DNA from 3 places in the Rhizobium sp. 01N48 genome. Region 1 is predicted to be linked to each of the others. Evidence: predicted binding sites of a transcription regulator. Region 1 holds the regulator's gene; each other region holds the start of a gene.

Region 1 (4,776 bases):
GAGAAGGCGCTAGACCAGAAGATGAATACCATTCCGTATAAAATGATCGGCCAGGACGTCTCGGTTTACTACGGCGAGAAGCGTGCGCTTTTCGACGTGAAGCTGAACATCCGCGAAAACACCGTGACGGCTCTCATCGGTCCATCGGGCTGCGGCAAGTCCACCTTCCTGCGCAGCCTGAACCGCATGAACGACACGATCGACAACTGCCGCGTTACCGGCAAGATCACGCTTGATGGCGATGATATCTACGATCCGGATATCGACGTCGTCGAACTGCGCGCCCGCGTCGGCATGGTGTTCCAGAAGCCGAACCCGTTCCCGAAGTCGATCTACGAAAACGTCGCCTACGGCCCGCGCATCCACGGTCTCGCCAAGGCGAAGGCCGACATGGACGTCATCGTCGAGCAGAGCCTGCAGCGCGCCGGCCTGTGGAACGAGGTCAAGGACCGCGTGCATGAAGGCGGCACCGGCCTCTCGGGTGGTCAGCAGCAGCGTCTGTGCATCGCCCGCGCGATTGCCGTCAGCCCCGAAGTCATCCTGATGGACGAGCCCTGCTCGGCGCTTGACCCGATCGCGACCGCCAAGGTCGAGGAGCTCATCCACGAGCTGCGCGAAGCCTACACGATCGTCATCGTCACGCACTCGATGCAGCAGGCAGCCCGCGTTTCGCAGCGCACCGCCATGTTCCACCTCGGCAACCTCGTCGAGGAGAACGATACCGACAAGATGTTCACCAACCCGGATGATCCGCGCACCCAGGATTACATCATGGGCCGCTTCGGTTGATCTCCGAAACCGGTAAACCTCAGGACATTCAAGGATAAGCCCCATGGCATCGACACATATCTATTCCGCCTATGACGATGATCTCAAGTTCCTGACGCGCCGCATCTCCGAAATGGGCGGCCTCGCGGAACAGATGGTCGGCGACGCCGTTCGCGCGCTCGTCAACGGCGACACTTCGCTCGCCCAGAAGGTCATCTCCGACGACGTGATCCTCGATCACGCCGAGCGCGAGATTGGCGAAAAGGCGATCATCACCATCGCCCGCCGCCAGCCGATGGCCGCCGACCTTCGCGAAATCATGGGCTCGATCCGCATCGCGGCCGATCTCGAGCGCGTCGGCGATCTTGGCAAGAACACCGCCAAGCGCGTCATCGCGGTTCAGAGCACGGGCGTTCCGCGCAAGCTCGCCCGCGGTCTCGAGCATCTCTCCGAACTGGCGCTCGTCCAGCTCAAGGAAGTTCTCGACGTCTACACCAGCCGCGTTGCCGATCGTGCCAAGTCGATCCGCGAACGCGACGAGGAAATCGACGCGATGTACACCTCGCTGTTCCGCGAGATGCTGACCTACATGATGGAAGATCCGCGCAACATCACCAGCTGCACGCACCTTCTCTTCTGCGCCAAGAACATCGAGCGCATCGGCGACCACGCCACCAACATCGCAGAGACCATCTACTACATGGCTACCGGCGCCCAGCCGGAAGGCGAGCGTCCGAAGGACGACACCGCCAACACCGTCGGCGCGGTCACGGAATAAGCGTTCCGGACCCACGCCCCCAGGAGACCGAGACGAATGATCCCAAGAGTAGCAGTCGTTGAAGACGAAGAAGCACTGAGCGTGCTTCTTCGCTATAACCTTGAGGCCGAAGGCTTCGAAGTCGATACCATCCTTCGCGGTGACGAGGCCGAGATCCGGCTGCAGGAACGCACGCCTGATCTTTTGATCCTCGATTGGATGCTGCCCGGCGTATCCGGCATCGAGCTCTGCCGTCGCCTGCGCATGCGCCCCGAGACGGAGCGCCTGCCGATCATCATGCTGACCGCCCGTGGCGAGGAAAGCGAACGCGTTCGCGGCCTGTCGACCGGCGCCGACGATTATGTCGTCAAGCCGTTTTCGACGCCTGAGCTCGTTGCCCGCGTCAAGGCGATGCTGCGCCGCGCCAAGCCCGAAGTGCTCTCCTCGCTGCTGAAGTGCGGCGATATCGAGCTCGATCGCGAAACCCACCGCGTTCACCGCAAGAGCCGCGAAGTCCGCCTCGGACCGACCGAATTCCGCCTGCTGGAATTCCTGATGTCGTCGCCGGGCCGCGTCTTCTCCCGCTCGCAGCTGCTCGATGGCGTCTGGGGCCATGACATCTATGTCGACGAACGCACCGTCGATGTGCACGTCGGCCGCCTGCGCAAGGCGCTCAACTTCTCCAACATGCAGGATGTCATCCGCACGGTTCGCGGCGCCGGCTATTCCATGGAAGCGTAAGGCGCTTCCATTCCATCCGATCCAACGAAAAACGGGCCCCGCGAGGGCCCGTTTTCTTGTGTTCCTTATCCGGCTTTCCGGGTCATGCGACCCGGTTGGCTGCCTTGCGGCGCTCGTTGACCGGCTGGTAGGCCATGCGCTGGTGGTAGGTGCAGTATGGCGAGTTGTCAGGGGACTCGCAGCCGCAGAAGTGGAAATCGTCAGTCAGCGGATCGCCGACCGGCCACTTGCACGTACGCTCGGTCAGTTCCGTAAGGCCGAGGCGGCGCGAGATCGGAACGACAACGTTGGAAGCCGGACGGTAGCGGACTTCCTCGATCGCATCGATGTCCATCTCTTCCTTGAGAGCCACTGCGCCCTGCGGGCGGGCAACGGCGCGGCTTGGCGAGATGCGTGCGGAATTGAAGTTGCTGGCAGCGCGCGGGGTCGAAACCGCCGGGCGCTTCGGCGCTCTGGTCGCGGTCGTCGTGCCGCCGGCCTTGGCGCGGCCAGGCAGGTTCAGGCGGTGGACCTTGCCGATGACGGCGTTGCGGCTTACACCGCCAAGTTGTGCCGCAATCTGGCTGGCGCTCAAGCCTTCGGCCCAAAGCTTCTTCAGTCTTTCAACGCGCTCGTCTGTCCAGTTCATGCCCTGTCTCCGCCTTATTGCGTTGGTGTAGGCAGAATCCTTCACCCATGGCACGGACGTGTCCGGACCAAGAAACGCTTGCTCGATTTTGGTGACTAGTTCCGCCGCATGCAGTCTAGTAATTGAGTTTTAACCTAGAGTGAGGGCGACTCCGTGACAAGAGTCGGTTGAATCGCGGCGAATCGATTTCTCGGTTTTCCCCAACTTGCTGGGTGGTAGAGTCATTTCTGCAACATTAGCTGTTGATAGCTCGCCGGCGCCCCGATGCTTGCTTGACGCATGCGGCAAAAGCTCAGTTTTGTTGACATCGCACTGCGAAAAGACAATAGTGCCCCTCGCCGCCGAAAGGCGGCATTTTTCATTTCCGGGCACCCGCTTTTTAGCCGGAGTCCGGGCCTTTGTTGAGCGAATGACAGGAGATCGCGCCATGGCTGAAGCCGCGCCGCTTTATGATACCTACTCTCGTGCCCCGCTGCGGTTCGAGCGAGGAGAGGGCGTGTGGCTGATCACCGAAACTGGCGAGCGATATCTCGATTTCGGCGCGGGCGTTGCCGTGACCTCCGTCGGCCATAGCCATCCGCACGTCGTCGGCGCGCTGAAGGATCAGGCCGAGAAGGTTTGGCACCTCTCCAACATTTACGAAATCCCCGGCCAGGAGCGCTTTGCCAAGCGGCTGACCGATGCAACCTTCGCGGATAAGGTGTTCTTCACCAATTCCGGCGCCGAAGCGCTGGAATGCGCGATCAAGACCGCGCGCCGCTACCAGTATTCGAAGGGCCATCCCGAGCGCTTCCACATCATCACCTTCGAAGGCGCCTTCCACGGCCGCACGCTGGCAACGATTGCCGCCGGTGGCCAGGAAAAGTATCTCGAAGGCTTCGGCCCCAAGACGCCCGGTTTCGACCAGGTTCCCTTCGGCGATATCGAAGCCGTCCGTGCCGCGATCACCGATGCCACGGCCGGTATCCTGATCGAGCCGGTACAGGGTGAGGGTGGTATCCGCCCGGCGACCACGGAATTCATGAAGGCGCTGCGCCAGCTCTGCGACGAAAACGGCCTGCTTCTGATCCTCGATGAGGTTCAGTCCGGCGTCGGCCGCACCGGCAAGCTCTTCGCGCATGAATGGTCCGGCGTGACGCCCGATATCATGGCGGTCGCCAAGGGCATCGGCGGTGGTTTCCCGCTCGGCGCATGCCTGGCAACGGCCGAAGCGGCCTCCGGCATGAAGGCCGGCACCCATGGCTCGACCTACGGCGGCAACCCGCTCGCCATGGCCGTCGGCAATGCCGTGCTCGATGTCATCCTCGAGGAAGGCTTCCTGCGCCACGTCAACGACGTCGCGCTAGTCTTCCGTCAGGGCCTTGCATCGCTGAAGGATCGTTTCCCTGATGTGATCGAGGATATCCGCGGCGAAGGCCTGATGCTCGGCGTCAAGGCGGCTGTTCCGTCAACTGAGCTGTTGCAGGCCATCCGCGCTGCCAACCTGCTGGCCATTCCGGCCGGCGACAATGTCATCCGTTTGTTGCCCCCGCTCGTCGTCACCGCTGACGAAGCCCGCGAAGGCCTCGCGCGCCTGGAGCGCGCCGCCGAGAGCGTGCGCGCCAAGGCAAAGAAGACGGCTTGAATGGATGGATGCCCGGCCGGATGGCGGGCGCAACAGGTTAAAGACAGATGGCTTCCCCAAAACACTTTCTCGATCTCTCCGCGGTAACCTCTTCCGACCTCAGGGTCATCATGGACGACGCCAAGACCCGCAAGCAGGCCTTCAAGGCTGGCCAGGGCGACAAGCCGCTGGCAGGCAAGATGCTGGCGATGATCTTCGAAAAGCCCTCGACGCGTACCCGCGTCTCCTTCGACGTCGGCATGCGCCAGCTCGGCGGCG
Region 2 (4,776 bases), on a different contig from region 1:
ATCGGCCCGCATTCGACCTCGCTTTCGGAGGGGTGGATCTCCAAGGGCGAATTGCAGGAGCTGATCGATGCCGGCTGCGTCTGCGACACCATGTTCAATTTTCTCGACAAGGACGGCAACACGGTCGATCACTCGATCAACAGCCGGGTGATGTCCGTCGATCTCGATACGCTGAAGAAGGCCAAGCACATCGTGCTCTCCTCCGGCGGCGCCCACCGGGCGGTTGCCATCAGCGCCACCATCAAGCGGATCGGCTGCAACACGCTGATCACAGACGAGAGCGCCGCCCGCGCCCTGATCGAGCTCGCCGACGCCGCCTGACGCACCGGGCGCATCGGCGACATATGTCGCATCATCCAGACGCCGGTCATTTGCGTAAACGCTGCATGACCAAAGCCGCAGACGATGCCTCCACCGACCACACGGAAAGCCCAACCGGCAGATTTATCCTGGCCGGCCTCTACATGATCGCCGGCTGCGCGCACCTGCTCTTCCCAGCCGCGTTCCTGTCGATCACCCCGGATTGGGTTCCCTTCCCGGCCGAGGTGATCGCGCTCACCGGCCTGTGCGAGATTGCCGGCGCGATCGGCCTGACAACTGAACGGTTACGCCATCAGGCCGGCATCTGTCTGGCGCTTTATGCCGTCTGTGTCTTCCCGGCCAACATCAAGCACGCAATTGACGATCTCGGCTCGACCACGGCCACCTTGGGCTGGTGGTATCATCTGCCGCGCCTCGCCCTGCAGCCAGTCATCGTCTGGTGGGCGCTGTTTGCCGGCAAGGTGACGCGCTGGCCATTGCCGGCGTCGCACTGACCTCGGGCCAGCCGACGGAACTGAAACGGCTCGACACGCCGCGACTGGACGGCGCATGATCGTTCTGCGTCAAACCGCCACGTCGTACGCGCCTGGCCATTTGATAATAGCCAAGGGGAGAACTGGCCGTGGGGGCACAGTCAGGAGGCAAGATTTGTCGAAGCGTAGCTTTTCGTTTCCCGTAGCCGATGTCCGGGCCCGCGCGCTCGGCGAAATCCATTCGCGCCCCTATACGCTCATCCCCGTCTCCCGCGTCATCTTCCAGGTCGCTTTTCTCACCGAGGCCAACTTCGCCGCCGACCAGGCGATCCTGAAGGCGCTCTCGCTCGCCCAGGGTATTCCGGCACCCGCCGCAGACACCAGCCACCACACGATGAGCTGGGGCAGCGGCACGCTGCGCTGGGAGCGCCACACGGAATTCTCGACCTATTTCTGGGACACGCCGGCACCGGCGGAATTCGGCGCGGAGATCCCGGTCAATCCTTTCGGCGCCAGCTTCGCGGCACCCGGCCCCTTCATCTCGGGCGTTCGTATCGAGATTCGCCCTGACAGCGAGGATGTCGCCGACGTCATCGCCAATTTCGATCCGACCAGCCTCTGCCAGAGCATGGTGGCCGACAGCCAGGCAACGGTGATTACCGATTTCCGCCAGGACGGCGACGGGCTGACCAAGTTCCTGGTGCTCGACCACGGCATGACGGATGGCGCCCGCGGCATGCTCGCCCAGCGCCTGCTCGATATCGAGACCTATAGGACGCTTGCGATGATGGGCCTGCCGTTGGCGCAGACGCTGTCGCCCGAGATCCGCCAGATCGAGACGAGCTTCACCGCCATCACGCAGGGCATGAAGCAGCATGCGCGCGCTGAAGCCGACGCCACGCTGTCGGAGATCACCCGCCTCGCAGCCGAACTCGAGGCCAATGCTGCCCTCAGCCTCTACCGCTTCGGCGCCAGCCGCGCCTATTACAACATCGTGCTCGAGCGCGTCGCCATGCTGGCCGAGAAGGCGCTCCCCGGCAACGAAACCCTCGGCGCCTTCCTGCAGCGTCGCCTCGCGCCCGCCATGCGCACCTGCCAGTCGGTCGAGGAGCGGCAGGCGGACCTGTCGCGCAAGCTCGCCCGCGCAACCGCCCTTCTGCGCAGCTGGATCGACGTCGAATTGGAAAAGTTCAACACCGAGATCCTGGCCTCGATGGACAAGCGCGCCCATCTGCAGCTGCGCCTGCAGCAGACGGTCGAAGGCCTGTCGGTCGCTGCCATCTCCTATTACGTCATCGGCCTCGTCGGCTACCTCGCCAAGCTTCTGCATGGCGTCGGCGTCGAGATCGCGCCGGAGACGCTGACCGGCGCCGCTGTGCCCTTCGTGGTTCTCGGCGTGTGGCTCACCGTGCGCCGCATTCGCAGCAAACACAGCGACGACCATGTCAAAGAGGCCAACCGCCCCGACGCGCTGAGCTGATCCGAAGGGCCGGCAGCACGCTCGCCTGCCGATCTCTTTCCGCACGCATTTCCGCGTCCGGCCGAAGCGTCATATATCCTTCATGACACGCTGCTTATTTGGCGCCATGAGTGGCCTTGCCGTGCGTGCTTTCATGATATCGTCATGCGGCGCAAAGCTAGGCAGTTCCGCAAGCGTCCGAAGCGACAAATCTGAACAGGGATCGAGATGACCACCATGAGAGGCACGCCTTCAACCGACTGGCTCGAGGCCGAACTGGCCGATACGCTGGATGAAGACTATGAGCTCGAGCTCTCCGAGCCGGCGCTGTCCGAGGAAATCCGCAAGATCTACCGCAAGGCGCATCCGCCATCGATGCCGCGCATCGAATACTTTCGTTCGCTGATCGCACTGCAGTCCGAGCTGATCCGCTTGCAGGATTGGGTCACCTATCACAAGGAAAAGGTGGTCGTGATCTTCGAAGGTCGCGATTCCGCCGGCAAGGGCGGCGTCATCAAGCGCATCACCCAGCGCCTCAACCCGCGCGTCGCCCGCGTCGTGGCGCTTCCGGCTCCGTCGGACCGCGAAAAGTCGCAGTGGTACTTCCAGCGCTACGTGCCGCATCTGCCTGCTGGCGGCGAGATCGTGCTCTTCGACCGCTCCTGGTATAACCGCTCCGGCGTCGAGCGCGTCATGGGCTTTGCCGACGAGGATCAGGTCGAGCAGTTCTTCAACGACGTACCCGAATTCGAACGCATGCTGGTCCGTTCCGGCATCCGCCTCGTCAAATACTGGTTCTCGATCACCGACGAAGAACAGCAGTTGCGCTTCCTCGTGCGCATCCACGATCCGCTGAAGCAGTGGAAGCTGTCGCCGATGGACCTGCAGTCGCGCATCCGCTGGGAAGCCTACACCAAGGCCAAGGAAGAAACCTTCGCCCGCACCAACATCCCGGAAGCTCCGTGGCACATCGTCGAGGGCAACGACAAGAAGCGCGCCCGCCTGAACTGCATCGACCATCTCCTGTCGCAGTTCCCCTACGAAGACGTGCCGCACGAGGAGATCGCCTTGCCCGAGCGCGTGTTCAACCCGGATTACGAGCGCAAGGTCCTGCCACCGGAGTTGTACGTTCCGTCGAAGTATTGATTGGCTAGAGATGTCGGCGGGTGAGGCTCTCATCCGCCGGCTCCATCATAGGCAGCCCATCTAGGCGCGTGCCCGCGCCTTCTGCCCAGCATCGCGGATCAGATCGAAGACCGCCTTAGGCTTGGCTAGGCCGAGTAGTTGTGGCGTCGAGTCGAGGGATGGCATCCAGACTGCCATCGACCGATTGCCGAACAGAGAAACAGATGGCCCGAAGCGGATATCACCCTTTGTGTTGCCGTCACCAACCAGATTGAGTTCCGGCAGACGATCCAACTCGAGCGACGTAAAGCGTGCAAAAGGGGAGGACCGCAAAATGAGTACCCGCTGGTCGGTCACGGCATAGAGGGTGCGGCTACGCAGCCAGGCATCGACGAAAAAGCGGCCAACGGCAAAGAAAATCCCGATGCCGACAAACATTGCGCCCCATAGATAAAAGAACACCGGCGCACCCGTCCGCGTAACCATGACAAGCCAGAAGACCGCGAAAGAGAGCCACACCGCGCTAAACGGGATCATCAGCGCGTCACGGCTGGTAAACATCAGTCCCTGCGCCGGCACGCCGCGCCATAGCACCCGCTCGCCGCGCACCAACCTGGAATTCAAGTCATCAGCAGTCATGCGCCGCTCCCAAACACGCTCCATCGCCAAGATGGTAGAGTGTCAGAATTAACTTTCGACTACAGATGAACCACCATTACGCGCATTTTCCTGCTCAGCAATCGTCGCTTTGAGATAAAGCGCCGGGCGGACTCCTACCCCAACATCTCCGCTTCCGCCTTCAAACCCAGCAACGCCGCCCCAATCAGCCCCGGCTCGACGCGGCATTCGCTGCGCACGACGAGCGGTCGGTCGAATTTGCGGAGGATGCGCTGGCGCACGGCCTTGTCGAGCTCATCCAGCAGCGGTTCCACATTGGAGAGCCCGCCGGCGACGGGGACGATGGTGGCGCCGGTGATGTTGACGGTCAGCGCCAGAGGAGAAGCGAGGAGATCGATGTAGACATCGATCGTGCGCGTCGCCTTTTCCTCGCCGCCCAGCCACTGGCCGATGATCTCCTCGCTGGTGAAGTCGAGGCCGTGCAGCGTCTTGTGCAGGCGTTCCATGCCGCGCGCGCCGCCGACGGAATCGACGCAGCCGCTCTGGCCGCAGCCGCAGGCAAAATGCGGGATCTCGACCGGCGGGTGGCCGGCGCGCAGTGCCGCGATCGGGCCGTGTCCCCATTCGCCGGCAAAGCCGCCCGCCTCGTTTATCAACCGACCGTTGGCTATCACGCCGCCGCCGACGCCGGTGCCGAGGATGACGCCGAGCACGATGCGGTGGCCGCGGCCGGCGCCGAGGCCGGCTTCGGCCATGGCGAAGCAGTCGGCGTCGTTGGCG
Region 3 (4,776 bases), on a different contig from region 1:
TGCTGCAGCGCATGCGCGGCGCTGAGGTAGATGCCATAGGCGATCAGGGTGAGAAGAACGAGCAGAAAGACCGGTGCAACGATTGCGAACTCTATCGCGGCCGCACCCTGCCGGTTGGCGAGAAGACGTCGGGCATTCCTCATGCACTGCACTCCTTGCAATGGTCAACGCCGCAGCGAGGACAACCGAAGGATACATTTAACCGTCTTAATTTTTGCTTACCTAATAAACCCCATGCGTGTACCTGCAAGATATCAGGGTGTACGGAAATGGTGCGCTATTCCTGTGGCCGGCTAATCTGTTCGCCGGCTTGGGATCAGTTGCCGAGCTTCTGGGTCAATCTGGCGATATCCTCGCGCAGCGCGGCGATCTCGGTCATCACCTGCATGTCGATCTTCTGGTGCAGAGACAGCACTTCCAGCTCGGCCTTCAGGTTGACTTCGTAGTCCTTCGCCGCCTCGAAGCGATCGCGCTCGGCCTGCCTGTTCTGCGACATCATGATGATCGGCGCCTGGATCGCGGCGATCATGGAGAGGACGAGATTGAGGAAGATGAAGGGGTAGGGGTCGAAGGCGCGGGTCGAAAGGATGATCGTGTTGATCACGCACCAGACGGCCAGGAAGACCAGGAAGGTGGTGATGAAGGCCCAAGAGCCGCCGACGCGCGCGATGCTGTCGGCCATCCTCTCGCCGAAGGACGATTCGGCTTTCAGCGCGGCATTGATATCCGTCGAGATGATCTTGCGCGCATGCGCCTTTTCCAGCACCCGCTTTTCGATGTCGCCGAGTTCGTTGGCGGACTTGTCGAAATGCAGGTGGACGAAACTGGAGAGATTGTTCATGGCGCGACTCCCGATGACTCATGTTGGCGGGGAGTATTCCGTTATGCGCCAGGAATGCAATGCGGCAACGTGCATGTCTGCCGTGCTCAAGAGCCCTCTGCTCGCAGCCAGGAGTGCTGCGGGAAGAAGCGCTCGACGGTCTGCGCCTTGCCGAACATCACATCGTGCTGGAGATAGCGATAGTCGCGGACCAGCGGATCGATGGTCTTGGCGTCGCGAACCCAGTCCGGCGAAGCGGTGTTGTCGCGGGTTATCAGCTGATAGCGATCGACGATCGGGTACTTCTTCTGCACGCGGCCGAGGAAGCCGGTATAGAACGGGTGCTCGTAGCCCGCGAATTTCAGCACGTGATAGGGCAACTGCGACGGGCTGATGGTGCCGACGTTCTGCTTGACGCCCTTGCGGTTCGACCAGATGACCAGCGGCGTCTCGTGCTCCTGCTTCATGACGCTGACGGAAGCCCGGCGGGTGGCGACCTGGTCGGGCATATAGCCGGTATTCGTGTAGACGCTGCCGAGCGGCGGCAAGTGGTCGCCCCAGAGAACGATGATCGTCTCGCGGTCACGCTTGGATGCCCATTCGGTCAGCATCTTGAAGCTCTGGTCGGCTTCCTTGACGCCCTGCGTGTAGGTTGCGAGCGTGGCGCGGTCGGCGTCGGTCAGATTGCCGGTGAAGTCGACCGTGTTGTTGGCGTAGCGGTTGGCCTCGTAGGGGCCATGTCCCTGCAAGGTGACCGCGAAGAAGAAGAAGGGCCGGTCGAGCCCGTCGGCTTCCTGCATGATCTCCTTCATCAGGCTGTCGTCGGAGGCGAAGATGCCGCGCTTTTCCATGGTCGGCATGGTTTCTTCGGTGCGGAACTCCTCGAATCCGAAATCCTTGTAGACCTCGTTGCGGTTCCAGAACCAGCCACTGAACGGATGCAGCGCACGGGCCGCATAGCCTTCGCCGCGGAAGAAGGTGGCGAGCGAGGGGATGTCGTTGCGGATATACTGCTGGTAGGGGATGCTGCCATAGGGCAGGAAGGCATTGGAGAAGCCGGTCAGCGCCTCGAACTCGACATTGGCGGTCATGCCGCCGAACTCAGGCGAGAAGACGTGGCCTGACTGCGCCGCGCGGATCGTCGGCATCGGGTCTTCGGAGAACTTCAGGGTCTTCAGGCGCGTCGGATCCCAGAAGGATTCGCTCATCAGCATGATCACGTCGGGCTTGTCGCTCGGGCCGCTGAGATAGCCGTAATTGCGCGAGGGAATGGCGTCGAGCGCCTGCGTATTGAGGCCGGCGGGCGAGGCGACGTCGGCCATCGGGATGTTGAAGATGAAGGCGAGAATGAAGCCGTTGCTGCGGTAGTTCTCTTTCTGATCCCACATCATCGGCACCACCTGCAGCCGGTCGCGGATATAGGAATACTGCGAATAATCCATCAGAGAGCCAAAGGCGGCGATGACGGGAACCGTCAGGCAGAGATTGCGGATACGGTTGCGGCGCGCCATCTTCGGGAGGCGGCGCCAGGCGTAGCGCCACGCCAGCACGAGGCCGGTGACGGAGAGAAGGATGCCGACGGCAACCGCGATAGCCGTCATCGGGCGGTCGCGGACCATGACCGGCAGCAGCTCGAAAATCTGGCGGCCGAACAGCATGTCCGAGGGGTAGAGCGGGTCGGAGAGGTAGTGCTGCTTCTGATTGGAGACGAGCGCCGGCACGAGCACGAGCGGCAGCACGACCAGTGCAGAGAGGAAACGGCGGCCGAGGATCGCATCGACGCAGAGCATCACGATGGTCAGCATGACGACCGTGGTCATGCCAGGACGGGCCGTGGAAGACAGAAAGGCGCCGACGTCGGTTGCGCCGCCGCGCGCGATCACTTCGACCGAGAAGGTTGCAAGCAACGCCATCACCGCCGTCAGGGCGACGGCAATTGCGCCGCGCAGGATAGATGATGGGCGGGTGTCAGCGCCAACGCCGCCATAGAGAGCCGCCTCGCGCATAGCCGCTCCGGACTTGAAAACTTGGGCGATCAATGGCGGAACTCCGGTGTCATCATAGCGTCATCGAACTGTCACATCTTCGTCATGAACGCTAGATGAACCATTGTTGTTTCGTGGGCTTAACGCTTTTTTGATCACAAACTTTTCGGCAGCTGGTTGCCTCATTTCGCGTGGGCTCCGGATGGAGCCTCTATTGCCGCGCGCGGGCGATCCTTGCGTGCCTTATTTAGCTGTCGTAGGTCATGGATATGTTCGCGTCAGAGGAGAGTTTGCATGCGCAGTTCCGTCGAGATCTACAACGTCAAGACGGGCGAGGCCCGTGTGATCTGGCAGACCGAGAGACTGGTCGAAGCCCCCAATTACGCCCCTGACGGCAGCTATCTGCTGCTCAACGACGAAGGACTGCTCTATCGGCTGGCGCTCGACGGCTCGGCGAAGGTGGAGCATGTCGATACCGGCTTCGCGACGGCCTGTAACAACGACCACGGGATTTCGCCCGATGGCACCCGTATCGTCATCTCAGACAAGGTCGAGTTCGGCAAGTCGGCAATCTACACGCTGCCGATCGAGGGTGGGGCGCCGCAGCTGGTGACCACCAATCATCCGTCCTACTGGCATGGCTGGTCGCCTGACGGGAAGGAGCTCGCCTATTGCGGCATTCGCGGCGACCTGTTCGACATCTACACGATCGACGTGACCGGCGGCGAAGAGCGGCGGCTGACAAACGGTGAGGGGCGCAATGACGGGCCTGACTATTCGGCCGATGGGCGCTGGATCTATTTCAACTCCAGCCGCACCGGCTTGATGCAGATCTGGCGCATCCATCCCGACGGAACCGGCGTGGAGCAGGTGACGCACGACAATTACGGCAACTGGTTCGCGCATCCGTCCCCCAACAACGACAAGGTCGTGCTGATTTCCTACGATCCCGATGTCTTCGATCATCCGCGTGACAAGCATGTGCGGATGCGGATCATGGATATGGACGGGGGAAATCTCACGACGCTGTTCGAGCTTTTCGGTGGGCAGGGATCGATCAATGTTCCGAACTGGTCACCCGATGGTGACGAGTTCGCCTATGTCCGATATTTCCCGGTCGAGGCCTGAGCGATTGCATCCGGCGCGGTTTGTCGGCATAGGTGGCGCGTCGGGTGCCCGCAGGCTTGCGGGAGAATCGGGAATTCGGTGCAAGACCGGAACGTGCCCAACGCTGTAAGGCCGACGTCTGCCGCTTGATGCCACTGGCGCTTTGCCGGGAAGGCGTGGCAGACGGATGACGCCAAGTCAGAAGACCGGCCCGACAATCATAGACTGACCGCCTGGACAGCGGCCGGTTGTGTTGTTGGGGATTGACGATGCGACCAGACCAACCTGGCTCTCTTGCGAGAGCCGGTGCCTTTTCGGCGAGCGAGCGCGACGCCGTTTACAGAGCCATCGAGACCAGACGCGACGTGCGATCGGAGTTCCTTCCGGATGCCGTGCCCGATGACGTCATCGGGCGGCTATTGGCTGCAGCCCATCACGCGCCGTCCGTCGGCTTCATGCAGCCGTGGAATTTCATCGTGGTGCGCGACCAGGCCGTACGATCCACCGTGTGGGAGGCTTTCGCAAAGGCCAATGCAGAGGCGGCGGAGATGTTTTCCGGTGAGCGGCAGCAGGCCTACCGCGCCCTGAAACTTGAGGGCATTCGCACGGCACCCGTCGGCATCTGCGTGACCTGCGATCCGGATCGCTGCGGCGACGTGGTGCTGGGGCGGACCCACAACAGGCGGATGGATTCTTATTCGACCGTCTGCGCGGTGCAAAACCTGTGGCTTGCCGCGCGCGCCGAAGGCGTCGGCGTCGGCTGGGTCAGCATCTTCCACGAGGCGGATCTGAAGCGCGCGCTCGGCGTGCCTGATCGGATCGAAATCGTCGCCTGGCTCTGTGTCGGTTATGTCGACCGGCTCT

Evidence for each region. The regulator PhoB, encoded in region 1, activates phosphate uptake and scavenging genes when phosphate is short. The targets are predictions, from matches to a motif close to TGTCATNNANCTGTCAT.
Region 2: a site for PhoB is predicted at 2,342-2,358, ahead of ppk2 (polyphosphate kinase 2). Genes of this name have one in related genera too.
Region 3: a site for PhoB is predicted at 2,885-2,901, ahead of AC1DOG_RS20460 (LTA synthase family protein). Genes of this name have one in related genera too.

Annotation. Positions count from the first base shown of each region.
Region 1 covers NZ_JBFTQT010000003.1:400,356-405,131, reverse strand. Annotated here, with positions in the region: gene pstB (phosphate ABC transporter ATP-binding protein PstB) at 1-789, shown strand, start outside; gene phoU (phosphate signaling complex protein PhoU) at 833-1,546, shown strand; gene phoB (phosphate regulon transcriptional regulator PhoB) at 1,583-2,266, shown strand; gene AC1DOG_RS08385 (GcrA family cell cycle regulator) at 2,349-2,894, opposite strand; gene AC1DOG_RS08380 (aspartate aminotransferase family protein) at 3,322-4,518, shown strand; gene argF (ornithine carbamoyltransferase) at 4,566-4,776, shown strand, end outside.
Region 2 covers NZ_JBFTQT010000008.1:33,294-38,069, reverse strand. Annotated here, with positions in the region: gene AC1DOG_RS16270 (sugar-binding transcriptional regulator) at 1-321, shown strand, start outside; gene AC1DOG_RS16265 (DoxX family protein) at 387-815, shown strand; gene AC1DOG_RS16260 (DUF3422 family protein) at 970-2,274, shown strand; gene ppk2 (polyphosphate kinase 2) at 2,482-3,399, shown strand; gene AC1DOG_RS16250 (PH domain-containing protein) at 3,460-4,017, opposite strand; gene AC1DOG_RS16245 (ROK family protein) at 4,152-4,776, opposite strand, start outside.
Region 3 covers NZ_JBFTQT010000012.1:26,358-31,133, reverse strand. Annotated here, with positions in the region: gene AC1DOG_RS20470 (TadE/TadG family type IV pilus assembly protein) at 1-143, opposite strand, end outside; gene AC1DOG_RS20465 (DUF1003 domain-containing protein) at 317-841, opposite strand; gene AC1DOG_RS20460 (LTA synthase family protein) at 928-2,826, opposite strand; gene AC1DOG_RS20455 (TolB family protein) at 3,100-3,933, shown strand; cobalamin riboswitch at 3,959-4,141, shown strand; gene bluB (5,6-dimethylbenzimidazole synthase) at 4,182-4,776, shown strand, end outside.